DNA from 2 places in the Nocardioides sp. S5-5 genome. Region 1 is predicted to be linked to the other one. Evidence: riboswitches for the same ligand, from Rfam matches in the RefSeq annotation. Region 1 holds a riboswitch; the other holds the start of a gene.
What was found. Region 1 has a riboswitch for glycine ahead of gcvT (glycine cleavage system aminomethyltransferase GcvT). Riboswitches for the same ligand answer to the same signal wherever they lie in the genome.
Positions count from the first base shown of each region.

Region 2: linked by a shared signal. The riboswitch ahead of gcvP (aminomethyl-transferring glycine dehydrogenase) and the one ahead of gcvT (glycine cleavage system aminomethyltransferase GcvT) in region 1 are both predicted to bind glycine.

Region 1 is NZ_CP199913.1:2,020,209-2,028,187, forward strand. It holds gene ACUP6Y_RS09515 (diguanylate cyclase domain-containing protein) at 1-1,285, opposite strand, end outside; gene ACUP6Y_RS09520 (L-serine ammonia-lyase) at 1,355-2,737, opposite strand; gene gcvH (glycine cleavage system protein GcvH) at 2,799-3,173, opposite strand; gene gcvT (glycine cleavage system aminomethyltransferase GcvT) at 3,187-4,305, opposite strand; glycine riboswitch at 4,359-4,460, opposite strand; glycine riboswitch at 4,461-4,556, opposite strand; gene ACUP6Y_RS09535 (SDR family NAD(P)-dependent oxidoreductase) at 4,642-6,153, shown strand; gene ACUP6Y_RS09540 (endonuclease/exonuclease/phosphatase family protein) at 6,248-7,474, shown strand; gene ACUP6Y_RS09545 (5'-3' exonuclease) at 7,540-7,979, opposite strand, start outside.
Region 2 is NZ_CP199913.1:2,500,451-2,508,429, forward strand. It holds gene ACUP6Y_RS11775 (serine hydrolase domain-containing protein) at 1-461, opposite strand, end outside; gene gcvP (aminomethyl-transferring glycine dehydrogenase) at 458-3,295, opposite strand; glycine riboswitch at 3,378-3,468, opposite strand; gene ACUP6Y_RS11785 (MerR family transcriptional regulator) at 3,502-4,101, opposite strand; gene ACUP6Y_RS11790 (bifunctional nuclease family protein) at 4,243-4,713, opposite strand; gene ftsR (transcriptional regulator FtsR) at 4,745-5,476, opposite strand; gene ACUP6Y_RS11800 (FHA domain-containing protein) at 5,490-5,999, opposite strand; gene gcvH (glycine cleavage system protein GcvH) at 6,040-6,429, opposite strand; gene ACUP6Y_RS11810 (DUF881 domain-containing protein) at 6,440-7,195, opposite strand; gene ACUP6Y_RS11815 (small basic family protein) at 7,188-7,520, opposite strand; gene ACUP6Y_RS11820 (DUF881 domain-containing protein) at 7,517-7,979, opposite strand, start outside.

The sequences.
Region 1 (7,979 bases):
CGACGGCGCCGACGCTCGCCGTGATCCGGTCGTACGGCGCGTCCGCGGCCTGACCGTAGGGCAGTGCCACCCGCCGGCGGATCCGCTCGGCGCACAGCTCCAGCTCCGCCGGGTCGCCCAACCCGGGGCAGAGCACGACGAACTCGTCGCCGCCGAGCCGCGCCACCGTGTCGCCGGGCCGGGTCACGTCGGTGAGCCGGCCGGCGATCTCGACCAGCAGCAGGTCGCCCTCCTCGTGGCCCCACGCGTCGTTGACCGACTTGAAGCCGTCGAGGTCGAGCAGCAGCACGCCCACCGTCTCGGGCGGCTCCTGGCGCAGCAGCTCCTCGAGGCGCTGGTTGAGCAGAGCCCGGTTGGCCAGGCCGGTCAGCGGGTCGCGCAGGGCCAGGTCCCGCAGCTCGGCGATCAGCTCGTTGCGCGAGTCGCGGAACAGCGCGAGCGTCAGCACGACCACGGCGAGCGCGCCGACCATGCCCTGCGCCAGCAGCGCCTGCTCCTGCGGCGCCATGTCCTGCAGTGCGCCGCGGTCGAGCAGCGTGGCGCCCATGATCGTGGCGCCCGCGCCGGTCAGGAAGACCGTGCTCGTCGTGGTCGAGAACCGCAGCGAGACCCACATCGCGGGCAGCATCACCCCGAAGGCGTTGGGGTGGCCGGGGTTGAGCCAGAACACCCGGGCGAACACGACGCAGACCAGCGCGGCGCACGCGAGCGTCTCGGCCACCCGGGTCAGCGTCAGCGCCGGCGGCCGCCATCGGGCGTCGCGCAACCGCAGCACCACCGCCACCCCGGCCAGTGCGGTCACGCCGTTGCGGACCGCGAACAGCGCGAACGTGCGCAGCAGGTCGTCTTGGCCCTCGGCGGCGAACCAGAGCACGGCCAGCGCCGCCGCCACCAGGGTGCCGGCCACGATCGCCCCGACCAGCCGGCCGAGGTCGGCCGGCTCCCGCAGCCGGACCGGGCGGTCGCCGTACCGCAGGACGGCGGCCGTGACCGCGGCCAGCGCGACGTTGACCAGCACGAACCAGGCCGACAGGTCAGCCGCGGCGCCGGTCGTCAGGTTGACGCCGAAGGTGAGTGCGGCGAGCCCGGTCCAGTGGAGGGCCGCCGGCACCCGTGGGAGGCCGGATGCGTGCAGCCCCCAGAGCACGGCGACCGCGGCGGCGGGCCACACGAGCGACACCTCGCTGCCCTCCACCCGGGTCGCCCGCCCGGCGAGGATGGCCAGCGCGTACGCCACCGCGAACCCGGGCCCGGGCAGCATGGCCTTGGAGACGCGTCGTGCCACGGCTCGTGCTCCCCTCTCGTCGACGGCTCTCACGGGGCACATCGGCAGGAGGGACGACGACCCAAGCAGTCAGCATTCGATCACGTTGACGGCCAGGCCGCCGCGTGAGGTCTCCTTGTACTTCGTCTTCATGTCGCGCCCCGTCTCGCGCATCGTCTTGAGAGCCTTGTCGAGGCTGACCTTGTGGGCTCCGGAGCCGTGGATGGCGAGCCGGGCGGCGTTGATCGCCTTGACCGAGGCGATGGCGTTGCGCTCGATGCAGGGGATCTGGACCAGCCCGCCGACCGGGTCGCAGGTGAGACCGAGGTTGTGCTCGATGCCGATCTCGGCGGCGTTCTCGACCTGCTCGGGGGAGCCGCCGAGGACCTCGCACAGGGCGCCGGCGGCCATCGCGCAGGCCGAGCCGACCTCGCCCTGGCAGCCGACCTCCGCGCCGGAGATGGAGGCGTTCATCTTGGCCAGGATGCCGATCGCGGCGCCGGTCAGCAGGAACCGGACGATGCCGTCGTCGACCTGCTCGGGCGTCAGGTCCCTGGCGACGAAGCGCACCCAGTACTGCAGCACCGCGGGCACGATGCCGGCGGCGCCGTTGGTGGGCGCGGTCACGATCCGGCCGCCGGAGGCGTTCTGCTCGTTGACCGCGAGCGCGAACAGGTTGACCCAGTCGATGACGTCGAGCGGATCCTGACTGCCGGCCGCGCAGAGCTTCGCATGCAGCTCGGGTGCGCGACGGGGGACCTTGAGGCCGCCCGGGAGGACGCCCTCGCGGTGGCAGCCCTCCTCGATGCAGGCGGCCATCACCCGCCAGATCTCCAGCAGCCCGGTCCGCACCTCGGCCTCGGTGCGCCAGGTCAGCTCGTTGGCGAGCATCACGTCGGAGACGCTCATCTCGGCCTCGCGGCACACGGCGAGCAGCTCGCCGCCGGTCGTGAACGGGTGCGGCAGCACCGTGTCGTCCACGACCACCCGGTCCGCGCCGACCTGGGTCTCGTCGACCACGAAGCCGCCGCCCACCGAGTAGTAGGTGCGAGCGCGCAGCTCGGCGCCCTCGGCGTCGTACGCCGTGAACACCATGCCGTTCGGGTGCGCGGGCAGCGACTGGCGGCGGTGCATGACGACGTCGTCGGCCTCGAAGCGGACGGCCCGCTCGCCGGCGATCCGGAGCTGCTCGTGCTCGAGGATCGCGGCCACCCGGGCGTCGTACGTCGCGGTGTCGGTGGTCGCCGGGTCGTCACCCTCGAGCCCGAGGATCACGGCCTTGACCGAGCCGTGGCCGTGCCCGGTCGCGCCGAGCGAGCCGAACAGCTCCGCCCGCACCCGCGCGACCCGCGGCAGCTCCCCGTCGACCGCGAGGCCGGTGGCGAAGGTGCGCGCCGCCCGCATCGGGCCGACCGTGTGGGACGACGACGGCCCGATGCCGATGGAGTAGAGGTCGAAGACGCTCAGCGCCATCGGGTCACTCGCTCCTGCGTTCCATGATTCGACGGTACAGCCGCCCGCATGGACCCCGCTGTCACGTCGAGGCGATCAGGGAGTCGTAGGCCGCCGCGTCCATCAGCTCGCCGGTCGCGGTCACCTTGACGACGAACAGCCAGCCCTGGCCGAACGGGTCGCTGTTGACCAGGCTCGGGTCGGCGTCGACGGCGTCGTTGACCTCGACCACCTCGCCGGTGACCGGGGCGTACAGGTCGCTGACCGACTTGGTCGACTCGAGCTCGCCGCAGGACTCGCCGGCGGTGACGGCGGTGCCGACGGCGGGCAGGTCGACGTACACGACGTCGCCGAGGGCGTCCGCGGCATAGGCGGTCACGCCGACCTTGGCGGTGTCGCCGTCGACGGCGATCCACTCGTGCTCGGCGGTGTACCGGAGGTGGGTGGGGTTGCTCATGGGGTTCTCCTGCTCAGCGGCTGCGGGTGTAGAAGGGGAGCTCGACGACGTCGGCGTCCTCGAGGGTGCCGCGCAGCGACACCTGGAGTCGGGTGCCGACCGCCGACAGGGCGACCGGCACGTAGGCCATCGCGATCGGCCTCTCCAGCGTGGGGGAGGGCGACCCGCTGGTGATGACGCCGACCTCGGCACCGCCGGCCGGGTCGAGGACCGGGTAGCCGGCGCGCGGGGAGCGGCGACCGGTGGCGGCCAGGCCGACGAGGACCCGTTGGGGGCCCTCCGCCTTGCGCTTCGCGAGCGCTGCCTGGCCGACGAAGCCCTCGGGCTTGTCGAGGACGACGACCCGGCCCAGACCGGCCTCGTACGGCGTGGTGGCCCGGTCGAGCTCGTGGCCGTAGAGCGGCATCCCGGCCTCGAGGCGCAGCGTGTCGCGGCAGGCGAGTCCGGCGGGGACCAGGCCGTGTGCCTCGCCGGCCGTGCTGAGCGCCTCCCAGACGGCGGCGGCGTCACCCGGCTTGCAGTAGACCTCGAAGCCGTCCTCGCCGGTGTAGCCGGTGCGGGCGAGCAGCACGTCGATGCCGGCGACCGTGCCGGCGTCGATCGCGTAGTACCTCAGCGACGGCACGTCGAGCTCGGTCAGCCCGGACAGGATCTCCGCGGACGCGGGGCCCTGGACCGCCAGCAGCGCCCAGTGCGCCGACGTGTCCCGGACCGTGACGTCGTACCCCCCGGCGCGGGCGACCAGCTCGGGGGCGACGACCGCGACGTTGCCGGCGTTCGCGACGACGAGGTAGTGCTCCTCGGCGAGCCGGTAGACGACGAGGTCGTCGATGATCCCGCCGTCCTCGGCGCAGATCATCGAGTAGCGCGCCCGGCCCACGCCGATCGCGGACGGCCGGCCGACCAGCGCGTGGTCCAGCGCGTTGCCCGCGCCGGGGCCGGTCAGCTCGATCTCGCCCATGTGGGTGAGGTCGAACAGCCCGGCCGTCGTCCGCACGGCGCGGTGCTCGACGCTCTCCGAGCCGTAGCGGACCGGCATCTGCCAGCCCGCGAAGTCGGTGAACGACGCGCCGAGGGCGATATGGACGTCGTGGAGCGGAGTGAGCCGTGGGGTCACGGAAGGTGTGGTCATCGGGAGGCTTCCTCGTGGAGCGCACGGCGTGTGCCGCGCGCGTGGCTGGGCTGCCTCCCCGCTCTGTCATCGCTACCTGAGAGCTTCACCGCCCGTCGGGCGGCTTGCACCGTGGGTGCGGGCCGGTGGGTCCGGTCCGTCTTTCCAGAGTTCGCCTCGTCCCGGCGGTCAGGGGGCCTGAGAGATTCTTGGGGAGATTTGCTCCTTCGGCGCCCGTCCTCGTGGGACTGGGACTCTCCCGCCGGGGTTCGAACGGCGCGATGTTCAGTTGTGACGCCGGTCATGGCGTGGGGCGAGCATACGGCATCCGGCGGCCGGTCCCCGTACCATCGGGCGGTGCCTCGCCCCGACTCCGCCGAGCGGCTGACCGGGATCGACCCGGACGAGCTCGCGATCACCCTCAAGGTCCTCCGTCAGGTCCCGCTGCTCGACCCCGAGCACGAGGACGTGCGCACCATGAAGCGGGCGGCGTCGTACATGTACAAGCTGATCAAGAAGCAGCGGCGCGCCGAGATCCGGCTGGAGCGGCAGCGTCACGACCAGGACGTCATCGAGAGGACGGCGACCGGCTCGCCGATGCGGATCGACGACGAGACCGCCGGCATCCCGCTGGTCTCCACCGCGCAGGGCGCGTTCGCCGGTGAGCTGCTCACCGCGCGTGGGTGCTACATCTGCAAGGAGGACTTCACCCTGGTCGACGCGTTCTACCACTGGCTGTGCCCGCGCTGCGCCGCGATGAGCCACGCCAAGCGCGACCAGCGCACCGACCTCACCGGCAAGCGCGCGCTGCTCACGGGTGGTCGCGCCAAGATCGGCATGTACATCGCGCTGCGCCTGCTCCGCGACGGCGCGCACACCACGATCACCACCCGGTTCCCGAAGGACGCCGTCCGCCGGTTCGCCGCGATGGAGGACTCCGCCGAGTGGCTGCACCGGCTCAAGGTCGTCGGCATCGACCTGCGCGACCCCACCCAGGTCATCGCGCTGACCGACGACGTCGCCGCGGACGGCCCGCTCGACATCATCATCAACAACGCGTGCCAGACCGTACGACGCCTGCCGGGCGCCTACACGCACCTCACCGAGGGCGAGCTGGCGCCGCTGCCCACCGGGATCGAGCTGCCCGAGATGGTGGCCTTCGACCGGATCTCCGAGGCGCACCCGGCGGCGATCGCCGGCGCCCTGGCCGACCACGCCGTCGCCCACCACGAGGGGGAGTCGGCCGAGGCGGCGCTGGCGGCCCACAATGCCGCCTCGATGACCGCGCTCGCGCTGAAGGCCGGCGGCGCCTCGCTCGAGCAGCACCTGGCCGGCACCGCGATCGACGCCGGCGGGCTGATCCCCGACATCCAGGACAACAACTCCTGGACCCAGGTGCTCGACGAGGTCGACCCGTTGGAGCTGCTCGAGGTGCAGTTCTGCAACTCGATCGCGCCCTTCCTGATCAACTCCCGGCTGCGCCCGGCGCTGCGGGCCGCCGTCCAGAACGGCGCCCGCCGCGCGTACATCGTCAACGTCTCGGCGATGGAGGGCCAGTTCTCCCGTCGCTACAAGGGCGCCGGGCACCCGCACACCAACATGGCCAAGGCCGCGCTCAACATGATGACCCGCACCTCGTCGGGCGAGATGTTCGAGACCGACCGGATCCTGATGACGGCCGTCGACACCGGCTGGATCACCGACGAGCGACCGCACCACGAGAAGCTGCGGATCGCCGCCGAGGGCTGGCACGCGCCGCTCGACCTGGTCGACGGCGCGGCCCGGGTCTACGACCCGATCGTGCGTGGCGAGGCGGGGGAGGACCTGTACGGCTGCTTCGTGAAGGACTACGAGCCCTCGCCCTGGTGAGCTGCCGGTCCCGGATCCCGATCCGACCGGTATGTCATCACCCATTTTGGGGATCGACCTGCATGTGGCGTCCCTTTGCGAGAAAGTAGAGCCCATGCGTCGTCTGCTCTGCCTCCTGACCGTTCTCGCCGTCGCGCTCGGCGTGCTGTCCGCGCTCTCGCCCGCGGGCGCCGCCGCCCGCCCGAGCGCTCCCTGGGTCTCCGGGCAGGCGGTGCAGCCCGACGGCACCGTGACGATCACCCTCGACTGGGACGCCGCGCCCGGCGCGTCGGCCTACGACGTCTACGCGCTGAAGGGTGAGGGCGAGCCGATCCTGGCGGGCCAGATGGTCTACCGGGCGGTCTCCGGCACGCGCACCGCCGTGCCGGGCCTGGCCCCCGGCACGACGTACTGCTTCGCGCTGATGACCAACGCCGGTGGCGCGGGCAGTCCGCGGGCCTGCAAGGTGACGCCGCCGATGTCCCGCGCCGTCGTGCCGACCGCGCTGGCGACCACCGCGGCCACGTTCAACGTCGCCTGCGGATCGAAGAAGAACTGCAACGGCGGCTGGAAGTGGAAGAAGCGGCAGAAGAAGGTCGTCGCCGACATCGACCGGATGAACGCCGACATCATGGTGTTCGTCGAGGGCCACCTCGCCCACAAGTACGGCAAGAAGAAGCGCTGGATCGGCAAGGTCATGAAGAAGCGCGGCTACACGCTGGCCTGCCAGACCCAGAAGAGCAAGAAGCGCAAGCTGTTCAGCCAGACCGCCTACGTCCGCTCCAGCGCGTACGCCGTCGTCGACCCGAAGCACAACAGCAAGGGCACCCGCTTCACCAGGTTCGGCGACCGCAACCACGGGTTCTGCCACGCGCTGGTCCAGCACCGGGCGACCGGCAAGCAGGTCGCGGTCGCCGCGGTCCACCTGCGCGACGGCAAGTCCGACGGCACCCGCCAGCAGGAGACCGCCTACGTGCTCGGCCGGGTCAACGGCGCGTTCCCGGGGGTGCCGACGATCCTGCTCGGCGACTTCAACTCCCACCGCGGCCTGGACCGCCGCGGCCAGACCGACACCCCGCGCCTGGTCATGGAGGGTGCCGGGTACGCCGACTCGGTCGACGTCGCCGCCCACCTGACCTACCCGTACCTCAACTCCGCGCACGCCTTCAAGGCCGACCCGCCGCGCTCGACGACCTGGCCGACCCACGTCGACCGGATCTTCGTCTCGCCGGGCATCACCGTGCCGAGCTGGGAGAACATCGCGGTCCTGGCGGGCGGTCGCTACGCCACCCCGATGGCCTCCGACCACAACCCGGTCCGGGCGACCCTGTACCTGCCCTGATCCGCACCGCGCCCGGTGAGGCCCTGGACCGGGGCGTCCTGGGCGTCGGTCACCTCGCCAGCGTCTCAGCCGCGCGGCACCGACGCCGGGTCGCCCGTGAGCACCCGCAGCGCGAGTGCCGTGGTCGCCTCCATGTCGAGGTGGCCGACCACGCGCTCGACCCGGGCGATGTCGAGGGGGAGCAGGCCCGGCGTACCCGGGACGTCGGGGGTCAGGCCCAGGTCGAGGTCGGTGCGCCCGGCCATCATCCGCAGGTTGAACTCGTAGGTGTCGCGCGCGCCCGGCGCCGAGAGCCGCTTGAGCACCGTCGCGCCGGTACGCCGCGCGCCGGTCTCCTCGGCCCACGCGTCCAGCGCCGCGACGACCGAGCGGCCCTCGTCGTGCTCGATGTCGGCCCAGATCTCGCGCATCGAGCCGATGTGGGAGAGCAGGTAGGCGGCGGTCTTCTCGCCGATCCCGGGCACCCCGGGCAGGTTGTCGCTGGCATCGCCCCGCACCGCGGCGA
Region 2 (7,979 bases), 480 kb from region 1:
GCGACCGCCTCGCCGAGGAGGGCGAAGCCGAGGTTGGAGTAGTGGTAGCACTCCCCTGCCGCGGCGACCCGACCGGAGCCGTCGTTGGCGGCGAGCAGGTCGGAGACGGAGCCGCCGTCGACGCGCTCCCACCACGCGCCGGCGGGCTCGCTCTGCAGGCCCGCGGTGTGGGCGAGCAGCTCACCCACCGTGGCCGAGCCGTAGCCGCCGGGCACGAACCGTCCGATCGGGTCGTCGAGCCCGAGCCTCCCCTCGTCACGGAGCTGGAGCACCAGCACCGCGGTGAGGGTCTTGGTGATCGACCCGATCCGGTACGACGACGCGCTGGTCACCTCACGCCCCGCCAGCACGCTCACCCAGCCCTGCCACACCGGCGTGCCGCCGCGGGCGACTGCTGCCGAGACGGAGGGCAGCCGGCCCGCGGCCTGCAGCGACGCCAGCGCGTCGTCGTACGAGGTCACTCGACGTAGGCGTCCATCGGCGGGCACGCGCAGACCAGGTTGCGGTCGCCGTAGGCCTGGTCGATGCGGGCGACCGGGGGCCAGTACTTGTCGGGCGAGATGCCTGCCGGGAAGACGGCCACCTCGCGGGAGTAGGAGCGGTCCCAGTCGCCGACGAGCGCGCGGGCGGTGTGGGGCGCGTGGTGCAGCGGCGAGTCGTCGACCGCCCACTCCCCCGAGCCGACCTTGTCGATCTCGCCCTTGATCGCGATCATCGCGTCGCAGAACCGGTCCAGCTCGGCCAGGTCCTCGGACTCGGTGGGCTCGACCATGAGCGTGCCGGCGACCGGGAAGGACATGGTCGGGGCGTGGAAGCCGTAGTCGACGAGCCGCTTGGCGACGTCGTCGACCGAGACGCCGGTCTCGGCGGTGATCGGGCGCAGGTCGAGGATGCACTCGTGGGCGACCAGGCCGGACTCGCCGCGGTAGAGAACCGGGAAGTGCTCGCCGAGACGGGCGGCGACGTAGTTGGCCGAGAGCACCGCGACGGCGGTCGCGCGGGTCAGGCCCGCGCCGCCCATCATCCGGATGTAGGCCCACGAGATGGGCAGGATGCCGGCGGAGCCGAACGGCGCCGCGCTGATCGCGCCGGTGCCCTCACGCCGAGTGGCGTCGGGGTGCAGCGGGTGCGTGGGCAGGTACGGCGCCAGGTGGGCGCGCACCGCGACCGGGCCGACGCCGGGGCCACCGCCGCCGTGGGGGATGCAGAACGTCTTGTGCAGGTTGAGGTGCGAGACGTCGCCGCCGAACCTGCCAGGGGCGGCGTAGCCGAGCAGCGCGTTGAAGTTCGCCCCGTCGATGTAGACCTGGCCGCCGTGCTCGTGGACCAGGTCGCACAGCTCGGTGATGGTCTCCTCGTAGACGCCGTGGGTCGAGGGGTAGGTGACCATGATCGCGGCGAGCGTCTCGGCGTGCTGCTCGCACTTCGCGCGCAGGTCGGCGAGATCGACGGTGCCGTCGTCGGCGGCCTTGACCACCACGACCTTCATGCCGGCCATCACCGCGGAGGCCGGGTTGGTGCCATGGGCCGAGGACGGGATCAGGCAGACGTCGCGCTGGCCCTGGCCGTTGGCCCGGTGGTAGTTGCGGATGGCGAGCATGCCGGCGTACTCGCCCTGGGCGCCGGCGTTGGGCTGGATCGAGACCCGGTCGTAGCCGGTCACCTCGGCGAGCCAGCCCTCGAGCTGGTCGATCAGCTGTCGATAGCCGTCGGCGTCCGCGGCCGGCGCGAACGGGTGCAGGTTGGCGAACCCGGCCAGCGAGATCGGCTCCATCTCGGTGGTCGCGTTGAGCTTCATCGTGCAGGAGCCGAGCGGGATCATGCCGCGGTCGAGCGCGTAGTCGCGATTCGAGAGCCGCGCCAGGTAGCGCAGCATCGAGGTCTCGTTGTGATGGGTGTTGAACACCGGGTGGGTGAGGAACCCGGTGGTGCGCTCGAGGTCCTCGGGCAGCCCCGCGTCCCCCTCCGCCGACACGGCGGACACGCCGAAGGCGCCGAGCACGGCGACCAGGGTGGCCTCCCCCGCGGTCTCGCCGAAGGCGACGGCGACCGTGTCGGCGTCGACGATGCGCAGGTGGATCGACGCCTCGCGGGCGGCGGCCACGACGGCCTCCGCGCGCCCCGGCACCCGGACGGTGAGGGTGTCGAAGAAGGAGTCGTTGACGACCTCGACGCCCGCGGCCGCGAGCGAGGCGGCGGCGCGGCGGGCCAGGTCGTGGATGTCCCCTGCGATCGCTCGCAGTCCCTCGGGACCGTGGTAGACGGCGTACATGCCCGCGGTGACGGCGAGCAGAACCTGGGCGGTGCAGATGTTGGACGTCGCCTTGTCGCGGCGGATGTGCTGCTCGCGGGTCTGCAGTGCCAGACGGTACGCCGGACGGCCCTCCGCGTCGACCGAGACGCCGACCAGGCGCCCGGGCAGCTGGCGCTCGAGACCCTCGCGCACCGCCATGAAGCCGGCGTGCGGGCCGCCGTAGAACAGCGGGACGCCGAGGCGCTGGGCCGAGCCGACGACGACGTCGGCGCCGAGGGTGCCGGGGGCCTCGAGCAGGGTGAGCGCGAGCAGGTCGGCCGCGACGACGGCCAGGCCGCCGCGCTCGTGGACGGCGTCGACGAGCGGCTTCAGGTCGGCGACCCGGCCGGAGGCGCCCGGGTACTGGACCAGCACTCCGCAGACGTCGCCGTCGGGCAGCCCCGCGGAGAGGTCGGCGACCAGGATCTCGATGCCGAGGCCCTCGCAACGGGTGGCGACCACGTCGATGGTCTGCGGCAGCGCGTCGGCGTCGACGACGAACGGGCCGTGCGCCTTCGCCCCCTTGTTCCTGGGGAGTGCGCGGTGCGCCAGGGCCACGGCCTCAGCCGCGGCGGTGCCCTCGTCGAGCAGCGACGACCCGGCGGTGTGGAGGCCCGTCAGGTCCGCGACCATGGTCTGGAAGTTGATGAGGGCCTCGAGCCGGCCCTGGGAGATCTCCGGCTGGTAGGGCGTGTAGGCGGTGTACCAGCTCGGGTCCTCGAGCACGTTGCGCCGGATCACCGCCGGGGTCACGGTGGCGTGGTAGCCCAGACCGATCATCGACTCACCGGGGACGTTCGCGCCGGCCAGCGCCCGCAGCTCGGCCGCGGCCGTCTCCTCGTCGACGCCGGCGGGCAGTCCCAGCGGGTCGGTGGACCGGATCGACTTCGGGACGGCCGCGTCCATCAGCGCATCGAGGGAGGCGTGGCCGAGACGGTCGAGCATGGTCTCGACCTGGGTGTCGTCCGGGCCGATGTGACGGGTGACGAAGGGGGCGCTCATGGCTAGGCGTGCTCCTGGGGTGGGGTCGACATCGATCGAGCCCTCCCCCTCTGTCAGCGCATCACTGCACCTTCAGAGTCGCCTGCTCCACACGGTCCTGGCGCCTGAGAGGTTCCGGGGAGGGATTGCCCCTTCGGCGCAGGCACGGGACCTGACTCTCCCGTGCGGCATCAACAGCGGCTACAGCCTACAGGTACGACGACCCGTCAGCCGACGTTGCGCGCCGCACGACGGGCGGCGAGCTCGTCTCCGGTGATCGGCGTGGCCGGGGCCGACTCGTTGGCGTGCTCGCTCGGGAGCTCGGCCAGCGTGCCCTCGATCTCGCGCCACACACCGCCGATCGCGATGCCGAACACGCCCTGTCCGCCCTGCAGCAGGTCGATGACCTCGTCGTTGCTCGTGCATTCGTAGACCGAGGCGCCGTCGCTCATCAAGGTGACCTGGGTGAGGTCGTCGGTGCCGCGCTCGCGCAGGTGGCTGACCGCGGTGCGGATGTTCTGCAGCGAGATGCCGGCATCGAGGAGCCGCTTGATGATCTTGAGGATCAAGATGTCGCGGAAGCTGTAGAGACGCTGCGAGCCGGAGCCCTTGGCTCCGCGCACGCTCGGCTCGATCAGGCCGGTGCGGGCCCAGTAGTCGAGCTGGCGGTAGGTGATGCCGGCGGCGTTGCAGGCGGTGGGGCCGCGGTAGCCGAGGTCGCTCGGCAGAGGCGAGACGTCATCGGTGAACAGCAGACCCTGCTCCTGCGCGGCAGCGGTCGCCGCGGTCACGTCCTGGCCGACCTTCTCGGGCTGCTGCTCGTTCACGGATCCTCCAGGTCGGGCGCTTCAGGCAAGGGGGGATTGCACTGCTGTCATTTCGACTCTCTCACGGTACGGCCGGGGTGTCGGGCCGGTCAAAGACGTGACCGGGCGTGTCGCCGAAAACCCTCACCCTGAGGCTGAGACTCACCCCTCGGCGCCGAAGTCCTCGGGCGAGACGTGGTCGAGGAACTCGCGGAACGCCTCGACCTCGTCCTCCTCCTCGGCCGGCGCGGCGAGCCCGGCCTCGGCGAGTACGTCGTCGGAGCAGTAGATGGTCGTGCCGGTGCGCAGCGCGAGCGCGATCGAGTCGGAGGGTCGGGCGCTGACCTCGACGCCGGAGGCGAAGACCAGGGTCGCGTAGAAGACGTTGTCGCGCACGTCGGTGATCCGGACCTCGCTCAGCTCGTTCCCGGTCGCGGTGAGCACGTCCTTCATCAGGTCGTGGGTCAACGGCCGCGGGGGGACGACGCCCTGCTGCGCGAAGGCGATCGCCGTCGCCTCCACGGCGCCGATCCAGATCGGCAGGTAGCGCTCACCGCCCACCTCCCGCAGCAGCACGATCGGCTGGTTGGAGGGCATCTCCACCCGGACACCCATCACGTCGACCTCGCGCATGCGTCCAGCCTACTGCGTCGGGGGTGCGGACTCAGATGCGGCGCAGGCCCGCCTTCACCAAGGTGGCGTGCAGTCGCACCGACAGCGCGGCGATCTCGCTGACCGCCTCCTCGGCACGCGCGCTCGCCCCGGCGTCGCGGCCCTTGCGGGGCGTGACGACCTGCTGAATCAGCCCGACCTCGCGATCGGCGGCGGAGCGGAAGGCGCGCAGGTGTCGCGGCTCGATGCCGTAGTCGGCCAGCTCGCGCGCGGTCTGGGCGATCACCAGCGCGTCGGTGTCGTAGTGCCCGGTCGGCGACGGGCTGATCAGCGCGAAGGACTCGAGCTGCGCGAGCAGGTCCTCGTCGATCTCGGCGACCTTGACCAGCTCCTTGCGCGAGAGCCGCAGCCGGTCGGTGCGGCGGAACGACTCGGGCGCGGGCAGCCCGTCGGCCCCGAGCGCGACGGTCGGCACGGTCGGGACGACCGGCTCCGGCTCCGGCGGGGTCAGGCCCCGGTCGATGGCGTCGAGATGCTCGCCGATCACCTTGAGCGGCAGGTAGTGGTCGCGCTGCATCCGCAGGATGTAGCGCAGCCGCTCGATGTCGGCCTCGGAGAACTTGCGGTAGCCCGCGGGCGTGCGCTCCGGCTTCACGAGCCCCTCGGCCTCGAGGAAGCGGATCTTGGGGATGCTGATGTCCTCGAAGTCGGCGCGCAGTCGGTCGAGCACCTGGCCGATGTTGAGCCGTGGCTCCCGCTCGCCCCGAGCGACGGCAGCAGTCATCCTGCGACCGTCCTCAGACGCTCTCGTGGCCCGCGAAGAAGACCAGTCGGTACTTGCCGACCTGGACCTCGTCGCTGTCCTTGAGCTGGACCTTCTCGATCCGGTCGCGGTTGACGTAGGTGCCGTTGAGGCTGCCGGCGTCCTCGACCGTGAAGCTGTCGCCGTCGCGACGGAAGACCGCGTGCCGGCGAGAGACGGTGACGTCGTCGAGGAAGATGCCGCTCTCCGGGTGGCGACCGGCGCTGACCTCGTCGGCGTCGAGCAGGAACCGGCTGCCCGAGCCCGGTCCCTTCTGGACGACGAGCAGCGCGTGGCCGACCGGCAGCGCGTCGACGGCCGCGGCGTCGACCGGGCTCAGGGCCCGGTCGGACGTCTCGACGCCGGCGGCTCCGCCGCCGAACTGGATCGTCGCCGTGGCGTCGGTCACAGGCGCCGGCTCAGGGGCGACCAGGCGGTTCCCGCACTGCGAGCAGAAGCGGGCGTCATCGGGGTTCTGCCGACCACAGGCGGTGCAGAACGGCATCAGTTGCTCCTCACGGTGGGTCTGCTACGAACCTACCGGATCAGTTGTCGAGCTGGGCCTCATATGCGGCAGCGTCGAGCAGCCCCTCGAGGGCGCCGGCGTCGGCGGGGACGACCTCGAAGAGCCAGCCCGCGCCGTACGGGTCGTTGTTGACCAGCTCGGGCGTGGCGTCGAGCGCCTCGTTGACGGCGACGACCTCGCCGCTCACCGGGGCGTAGACGTCGCTGACGGACTTGGTCGACTCGAGCTCGCCGCAGGACTCACCGGCGGTGACGGCGGCACCTACCTCCGGGAGCGAGACGTAGACGATGTCGCCGAGGGCGTCCTGGGCGTAGTCGGTGATCCCGACCCGCACCGAGCCGGCGCTCTCGCCCGGCTGCCGCAGCCACTCGTGCTCGACGGTGTACTTCAGGTCCGCGGGGTTCGTCATGGCCCGAAGGCTACTGCCCCTGGTCCGGAACGGCATACGAAGGCTCGTCGCGTCGCACCACGGACTCGATGTCCACCGTGCGCAGCTGCTGGACGGCCACCACGGCGCCGTCCTCCTCGAGCTGCTTCTTGGGGCCGAGCGCGAAGGTCATCGCGTTGGCCAGGGCGCCCGGCTCGCCGATCGCCACCACGACGTACGGCGCCTCGATCCGCTCCCCGTCGACGACGAACCCGCCGTCGGACTCCGTGAACGAGGTCTGCGCCACGACCCGCACGGCGCCGTTGATCTCGATCGCCTCGGCACCGACGGTGCGCAGCTCCTGGATGGTGTCGAGCAGGGAGCCGAGCCGCACCCGGCCGTCCTGCTCCTCGATGGTGACCCGCAGGCCCGGGCCGGTGACCGGTACCAGGCCGGCCAGGATGTTGAGGTCGTCGACCTCGGCGTCGGCCTGGTCGATGGCGGTCTGCCGCTTCGAGGAATCGTCGCGCAGTCCGCCGGCGACCTCCTCGAGCCGGTCGATCTCGGTCTCGGTCCGCTGGCGGGTCCCGGCGAGGCCGTTGAGCAGGTCGATCAGCTCCTGCTCGCGCAGGCCGGCATAGGTGTCGTCGGTGCCGGCGGTGCGCACCTGGGTCACGGCGCCGAAGCCGAGCAGGGCCAGCAGCGCCGCGGCGACCAGCTGCCGGCGCGAGGGGCGCAGCAGCGCCGCCCGGAGCCGGTCGACGGGACCCTGGTCGACGGGGCTCCGCTCGGCGTCCTGGTCAGGCATGGAAGATGTGCCTGCGGATGGCGGCGACGTTGGTGAAGATCCGGATGCCGAGGACGACGATGACGCCGGTCGAGAGCTGGCCGCCGACGCCGAGCCGGTCGCCGAGGTAGACGATGCCGGCGGCGATCACGACGTTGCTGAGGAACGAGACGACGAAGACCTTGTCGTCGAAGATCCCGTCGAGGTAGGCGCGCAGCGCGCCGAAGACGGCGTCGAGGGCGGCGACCACCGCGATCGGGAGGTACGGCTCGATCGTGCGCGGCACGTCGGGCTGGAACACGAAGCCGAGGACGACGCCCACCACGAGTCCGAGAACCGCGATCACGGCCCGTCACCTCCCTGCTGCCCCTGGGGCTTGGTCTGCTTCTGCTCGGCCGACCGTAGCCGCTGCAGCGCGCCGGGCGCGGCAGGCAGATGCAGGTCGTCCACATTGTCCATCTTCTGCTCGAAGCCGTACTGCCGGGCCAGGTTCAAGAACCGCAGCCCGGCCTGGCTGTCGGCGAACCCGGACGCGAGGCTCTGGCGCTCGCCGATGGCGAGCACCGTGAACGGCGGCGCCACCCCGACGCCGTTCACCTCGATCGCCTCGCCGACGTTGGTGATCCCGCCGTGGGCGTTGAGCCGCTGGCCGTTGACGGAGATCGCCTCGGCGCCGGCCTCCCACAGCCCGTCGACGAGCAGGGCGAGGTCGGAGGCGCGCAGCTGCTCCTCGGCGCCGGCGTACGGCGGGTCGTCGACGGTGACCCGGACGCCGGGGCCGGTCACCGGGCCGAACCCGGTCAGC